Regions from separate parts of the Paenarthrobacter sp. 22069 genome, predicted to be linked through region 2. Evidence: riboswitches for the same ligand, from Rfam matches in the RefSeq annotation. Region 2 holds a riboswitch; each other region holds the start of a gene.
The links. A riboswitch is a leader RNA that binds a small molecule or an ion and turns the genes downstream of it on or off. The one in region 2 is predicted to bind S-adenosylmethionine.
Positions count from the first base shown of each region.

Region 1: another riboswitch for S-adenosylmethionine. It lies ahead of ACTJK0_RS05675 (DUF1737 domain-containing protein); the one in region 2 lies ahead of ACTJK0_RS15160 (cobalamin-independent methionine synthase II family protein).
Region 3: another riboswitch for S-adenosylmethionine. It lies ahead of metX (homoserine O-acetyltransferase MetX); the one in region 2 lies ahead of ACTJK0_RS15160 (cobalamin-independent methionine synthase II family protein).

Region 1 is NZ_JBQEQF010000005.1:129,140-131,394, forward strand. Features, by position in the region: gene ACTJK0_RS05670 (hypothetical protein) at 197-451, shown strand; SAM riboswitch class IV at 939-1,054, shown strand; gene ACTJK0_RS05675 (DUF1737 domain-containing protein) at 1,068-1,343, shown strand; gene ACTJK0_RS05680 (rhodanese-like domain-containing protein) at 1,340-1,750, shown strand; gene ACTJK0_RS05685 (O-succinylhomoserine sulfhydrylase) at 1,751-2,255, shown strand, end outside.
Region 2 is NZ_JBQEQF010000018.1:7,907-10,161, forward strand. Features, by position in the region: gene ACTJK0_RS15160 (cobalamin-independent methionine synthase II family protein) at 1-1,047, opposite strand, end outside; SAM riboswitch class I at 1,058-1,163, opposite strand; gene ACTJK0_RS15165 (adenylosuccinate synthase) at 1,585-2,255, shown strand, end outside.
Region 3 is NZ_JBQEQF010000012.1:47,544-49,798, reverse strand. Features, by position in the region: gene metX (homoserine O-acetyltransferase MetX) at 179-1,294, opposite strand; SAM riboswitch class IV at 1,307-1,422, opposite strand; gene ACTJK0_RS11360 (bifunctional o-acetylhomoserine/o-acetylserine sulfhydrylase) at 1,576-2,255, opposite strand, start outside.

The DNA.
Region 1 (2,255 bases), on a different contig from region 2:
GAAGCGATTACTCCAGTCGCTTGCCGTATCTGTAGTCTACAGGTAAAGTCTACAGCGTAGACATACGGTGAGAGCGTCCCTGGTTCCGTTCTTGTGGACGGCATGGTGTTTATGAACCGCTGTCCTTGTGCAGGACACGGGATACCGCTGCTGTAGCCGAACGGTGGCACCGAGCACTGAGCGAAGGGAAGCCGCAATGGCACATTCGCAGTTCGACATCTTCCTGCAGGAAGCTACCCACTTTGACCAGGTCTCAGGATCCAACCTGGACCGTGACCGCCTCTATGGGCTTTACACGAGCTGGTGCTTCATCAACCAGCAGGCACCCGGCCCCGAATCGAATTTCTGGGCAGCCATGAAGCACAAGGTTTCACTCCGCCACAACGGGCTTCGGATGAAGGGCCCTGCCGCGGCCGACTACATCCTGAGCAGCTACCCGCGGCTGTCTTGAAACTCCGGCCCTCTCCGTAAGGGCTCCGGCCGGCCCTCGGAACATGATTTAATGCTGTGGCACTTGCGTGCCACAGCATTTTTCGTCCTGAACGCCTAGCCCGTCGCTGAAGCCGGCAGCGGTGTCCTCGCCCCATTCGAGCGCCGCCCCGAGCCATGGTTTTCCCGGTCAGGGGCGCCCGCAGCTGCCGGGCGGCATCGGCTTGCGCCGCACCTGCATCGGCTGCAGCTGCCAGGCCCACCAGGGCCAGAAGGCTGATGAGGAGCCCGGCCACCACGGAGACGAGGGAACGTGGACGGCTGCGGCGGACCGCGGGGTGCGACGTGTTTCCCCGGATGCTGACAAGAACCCCCCCCCCCGGCACTCATTGCTCTGGCGTCGGGGGTGCCCCACCCTAGGAACCTTATCGCCTTGGGCGCCTGCTGAATTACGGAACATGACGACGGCGGCGATGCGGGTTTTCGCGGCAGGTGTTACGTTTTTGGGGAGTAATGAGTACCGGTGTGAAGCCCTGACTGGCCGGTCGGCAACCCTCCCTTTCGCGGCGGGGTGCCTCAGGTGAATACTCGGCATATCGACCGATTCGAGCTGCAAGCGTGAAAGAAGGAGTTCCGTCATGTCTGACGCACCTGCCCCCGAGGAAAGACTGTCCTACCGCCTTATCAGCGGCGCGGACAACCGTGAATTCTGTGAGCGGATCTCCAACGCCCTTGCCGAAGGCTACGTGCTGCACGGCAGCCCGGCTGCAACCTTCAACGGCACCAGCGTGATCGTGGCGCAGGCGATCGTCCTTCCGTCAGCGATCGCTTCCGCAGATGCCGCCGTGGCCACCGCCGTGGACCAGCTCGACGCCGCTGGAGACCTCGAATTCGACGGCGAGGGGCACGCATGAGCTACGCAGGAGACCTGACCCCGGAGGAAGCCTGGGCCAAGCTGGAGCAGGGCGCCATCCTGGTGGACGTCCGCACGGAGGGCGAATGGGCCCACATCGGCATCCCGGACACAAAGGCCACGGACAACGATCCGCTGTTCATCCAATGGACCTTCCCCGGCGGCATCCCCAACCCGCGCTTCGTCCAGGACCTCAAGGAGCAGGCGCCGGAAGACCCGAGCGCGGAACTGGTGTTCCTGTGCCGCTCCGGCCAGCGCTCCATTGCCGCGGCCACCGCCGCCACCCAGGCCGGCTTCACGTCCTACAGCGTGCTGGAAGGCTTCGAAGGCGAGCCGGACCATTACGGCGAACGTACCGTCAATGGCTGGAAGAACCGCGGCCTGCCCACCAACCTCGGAAAGAACTAAGTGAGCTTCAACCAAGACGCCCCCGGCTGGAACCCCGACACACAGGCCGTCCGCGGCGGCCTTGACCGAACCAACTTCCAGGAAACGTCCGAGGCCATCTTCCTGAATTCCGGCTTCGTCTACGAGTCCGCCGCGGCAGCCGAACGCGCATTCACCGGCGAGGATGAGCGCTTTGTCTACTCCCGCTACGGCAACCCGTCGGTGGCCACATTCCAGGAACGGCTCAGGCTGCTGGAAGGCACTGAGGCATGCTTCGCGACGGCGTCGGGAATGTCCGCGGTGTTCACTGCCCTTGGTGCCCTGCTGGCTGCCGGCGACCGGGTGGTGGCCGCCCGCTCACTGTTCGGTTCGTGCTTTGTGATCCTGAACGAGATCCTGCCCCGTTGGGGTGTGGAGACGGTCTTCGTGGACGGCCCGGACCTGGACCAGTGGCGGGAGGCACTCTCCAAGCCCACCGCCGCCGTCTTCTTCGAATCCCCGTCCAACCCCATGCAGGAGATCGTGG
Region 2 (2,255 bases):
CAGGTCGGGATGTTCCACCACGTTGGTGGCGTGCGAAACGACGCCGGGGATGATCACCTTGCCCTCGGGGAGCTTGGTGTCCTCCCACACCCGCCATTCGTGTTCGTGGCGGACGTTGGCTGCTTCGAAGGAGTATGCGCCCGCGTTGACCTGCAGCACCGACCCGATGATGTCGGCGAGGGGGATGTCCGTGGTGTGGGGGCCGTGCCAGGAACCCCAACAGACGTGCAGCCGGATCTGGTCCTGGGGGAGGTCGCGCAATGCCCAGTTGGTGGCCTCCACCCGCAGCTGGATGAACTTCAGGTAGTCCTCCAGGGACGGCTCCGGGTTGATCTGGTCCCAGCTCTCGGCCAGGGACGGATCGTCGAGCTGGACCGTGAGGCCGGCGTCGATGATGGCTTTGTATTCCTCCCGCATGGCATCGGCGCAGGCGTAGAGGAGTTCCTCGTCCGTCTTGTAGTACTCATTGGCCAGCCGCGCGCAGGATCCGGGGGAGAGGGAGGCGACGAAGCCGTCCGAGAGCCCAGCCGCGGCCAGCCCGGTCTTCAGGTTCCGGACGTCGGATGCCACCAGGTCCTGGCCGGTGTAGCTCAGGGGCCCGGTGATCTTGGGCTGGGCCACGCTCTTTCGGTGGGTGAGGATGCCTGAGGAGGGATCGTTGTAGGCCTCGTTGAACGCCTGCCGGTCCCGGCGGTCGGGGAACGAGGTCAGGACAACGTTGCCGGGTGACGAGCGGCGTACGCCGGCCTCGGCCCAGCGGTCCACGTCCGTGGGCTGCAGGCCGCCCAGCCGTGCAAAGGAGTAGTTCCACCACGCCCCGTAGTCCACGGAACTGGACATGGTGTGCCCGTACTCGCCGTCATTGGGGATGTCGATGCCCAGGTCCTTCTGGCGCTGCACCACGTCCACCACGGAGCCTTCGAGGAGTTCAAGGAAGCCGGGGGTAATTCCCTCCGATTCCTTGGCGGCGTTGGCCGCGATGAGCTCCGGCGTGCGGGGCAACGAGCCGGCGTGGGTTACGCGGATGTGGTCAGTGTTCAGGGACATGCTGGATTCCTTTCCATCGGTCCTGGCAGTAGCACCTTCGGCAAGCATCTGTTGATGCCGGGCCGTGGTTGCTGCGGCGTCACTGAGCCAGGTCTCTCAGCCGCTCCGGATGGTTCACTCCCACTTAAATCGAGCGGGCGCGGTCCGGGCAAATCCGTCCGGAATGTGTCGCCTGGTTCCGTGCCCCACAGCCGGCAGCCGCTCCCTCCCTGAATCGCTGTCCTGCTTTTCGAGATGCGTGGCATGTCGGACCACTACCTGGATGAACCCCGCGGCCTGCAGGGGAGGCCGAGGACGAGTAGGCGGCCCGACGCCGCCGCGGTCCGGATATCCATGGGACGGCGGCGGGCCACACGCTGGACAAAGTGCCCGATCCGCTAAACTTGGGTGGTAAGAGCCCCCGAACTCTTGCGTCGCTGCGCCGCAACGCGGCCTGGCGAAGGCCGGTCTGTTCGGGGCATTCTCATGAACGGCGCTGCACGGGCCCGCCACCTGGTGGCCGGACACGGGCAGCCCGAACGAATGGGGGAGGATCCCATGCCAGCAATTGTGATCGTAGGAGCCCAGTGGGGCGACGAAGGAAAAGGCAAGGCCACCGACCTGCTGGGCGGCCGTGTTGACTACGTCGTCAAGCCCAACGGCGGCAACAACGCCGGGCACACCGTCGTCGTAGGCGGTGAAAAGTACGAACTCAAGCTGCTGCCGGCAGGCATCCTCAGCCCCAATGCCGTCCCCATTATCGGCAACGGCTGTGTGGTGAACCTCGAGGCCCTTTTCCAGGAAATCGACGGTCTCCAGGCCCGCGGCGCGGACACCTCAAAACTGCGGGTATCCGCGAACGCCCACCTGGTGGCCCCGTACCACCAGGTCCTGGACAAGGTGACTGAACGCTTCCTGGGCAGCCGCGCCATCGGCACCACCGGCCGCGGCATCGGCCCCGCCTATATGGACAAGGTGGCCCGCCTGGGCATCCGGGTCCAGGACGTCTTCGACGAGTCCATCCTGCGCCAGAAGGTGGAAGGCTCACTGCGCCAGAAGAACGAACTTCTGGTCAAGGTCTACAACCGGCGCAGCGTGGTGGTGGACGAGATCGTGGAGTACTTCCTGTCCTTCGCCGAACGACTCCGCCCCCTGGTCATCGACAGCACCCTGGTCCTGAACACCGCCCTGGACGAAGGAAAGGTGGTCCTGATGGAGGGCGGCCAGGC
Region 3 (2,255 bases), on a different contig from region 2:
GACACCACGGGGACCAAATCGGTGGCAGTCGGGTGTGATGCACACCACGAAAGCCGGATTGGATGAGTATGGTCTGCGCTGAGTGCAACCTCAACGCCGAATAGTGCAGAGGGCATCTGCAGGAATGCACATCCGCCTTTAGCTGGTGCCCGCAGGCGTGGGCGTTGCGCGCTGCCTTCTAGACCAGGAAGCTGCTCCGCAACTGGTCGCCCAGCTGGCCGATTTCAGTCAGGAAGCCGTCGTGCCCGATGGGCGCCTGGATGACGTGGACATCCACGTCCCCTGGCAGCGCCTGGGCGAGTTCCCGGGACTGCGATGGAAAATACAGCCGGTCGGAGTCAACGGCCGCCACGAAGAAACGGGCGGTGGACCTGGCGAGGGTCTCGGCCAGGGTTCCCCTGCCGCGGCAGATATCGTGGCTCATCAGCGCCTCGGTCAGGGCAATGTAGCTGTTGGCGTCGAAGCGCTTCACGAGCTTGTTGCCCTGGTGGTCCAGGTAGCTTTCCACCTGGTAGCGGCCTCGGGCGGCGAGCACGCCCCCCTGCAGGGGCGACTCCGGCGCCTGGTGCGCCCTGCCGAAGCGGCCTTCGAGTTCGGCTGCGGACCGGTAGGTGATGTGGGCAATGCGCCGGGCGAGCGCCAGCCCTTCCTCAGGGCAGGGGCCGCCGTAGTAGTCGCCGCCGTTAAAGTGTGGATCCTGCCTGATGGCCAAGGTCTGGGCCTGGGCAAAGGCGATCTGTTCGGCCGTGCTGGCGGCGCCGACGGAGATGACGGCGCAGCGCTGTACCCTCTCCGGGTAGGTGACGGCCCATTCCAGGGCGCGGGCGCCGCCCATGGATCCGCCCAGGACCGCGAACCAGCTCCGGATGCCCAGCTGGTCCGCCAGCCTGGCCTCCGCGACGGTGCTGTCCCGGAGCGTGACGAGCGGAAAGCGGGAACCCCAGGGGACTCCATCCGGGGCCGGCGAGGAGGGGCCGGTGGACCCGTAGCAGCCGCCCACGATGTTGACCGAGACCACGAAGAACCGGTCGGTGTCCACGGGGGCGCCCGGCCCGGCCAGTTGTTCCCACCAGCCCTCTTCGTCGGTGTCCCCGCGGGTCACGTGGGTGCTGCCGGTGAGGGCGTGCTCGATCAGGATGGCGTTGCTGCCGTCCGCGTTCAGGGTGCCCCAGGTTTCGTAGGCCAGCGTGACGTCGGGAAGGTATCCCCCGGCTTCAAGCTCCAGTCCGCCAATGGAGGCGTAACGGACGATTCCGTGTTCGGGGGCGGTGGTACGGGCGACGGTAACCGTCATGGCAAGACCTCTTCTACGCGTTTGCCCACCGTCGTCTGACCGGCAGGCCAGGTCCTCACCCGGGGCACCCCACCGCGGAAGGAGGGTTGCCGGCCAGCAAGCCGGGGCTGTCACTGGCACTCATGACCTGGTACGAGTGTACGAAACACCCCCCGCTCCAGGCCAAGAGTATGACCGGTTGTGACTTCCCGGCTTGCCGCCGGCGCTGGACCCGATCAGGCGTCGGTTGCATGCGCTACCGACGCCCGGGGTACCCGGCGCGCCTTACGCCCGGCTGCCTGCTAGGCCTCCTTGGCGGCGCGGAAGCCCGCTTCGAGGTCGGCCAGGATGTCATCGATGTGCTCCAGGCCGACGGACAGCCGTACCAGCCCCGGGTTCACCCCGGCCACTACCTGCTGTTCCGGGGAAAGCTGGCTGTGGGTGGTCGACGCCGGGTGGATGACCAAGGAGCGGACGTCGCCGATATTCGCCACATGGGAGTGCAGCTCGAGGGCATCGACGAAGCGCTTGCCCGCCTCCGCCCCGCCGGCCAGGTTGAAGGAAACAACGGCGCCAGTCCCTTTGGGCCCGTACTTGCGGCCACGCTCGTACCAACGGCTGGACGGCAGCCCCGCGTAGGCGACCGATTCGACGTCGTCCCTTGCCTCCAGCCAGCGCGCCACTTCGGTGGCGTTGGCAACATGCCGTTCCACCCGCAGGCTCAACGTCTCAAGGCCCTGCGAAATGAGGAACGCGTTGAACGGTGATACCGCCGAGCCGAGGTCCCGCAGCAGCTGGACACGGGCCTTGAGGATGTAGGACAGGTTGGCGCCCAGGGCGCCGTCCGCTCCGAGGTCGCGTGCGTAGACGAGTCCGTTGTAGGTGGGGTCGGGGGTGTTGAAGCCGGGGAACCGGTCCGGATCCTTGCTGAAATCGAAGTTTCCGGAGTCGACGATGACGCCGGCGATGGCCGAGCCGTGGC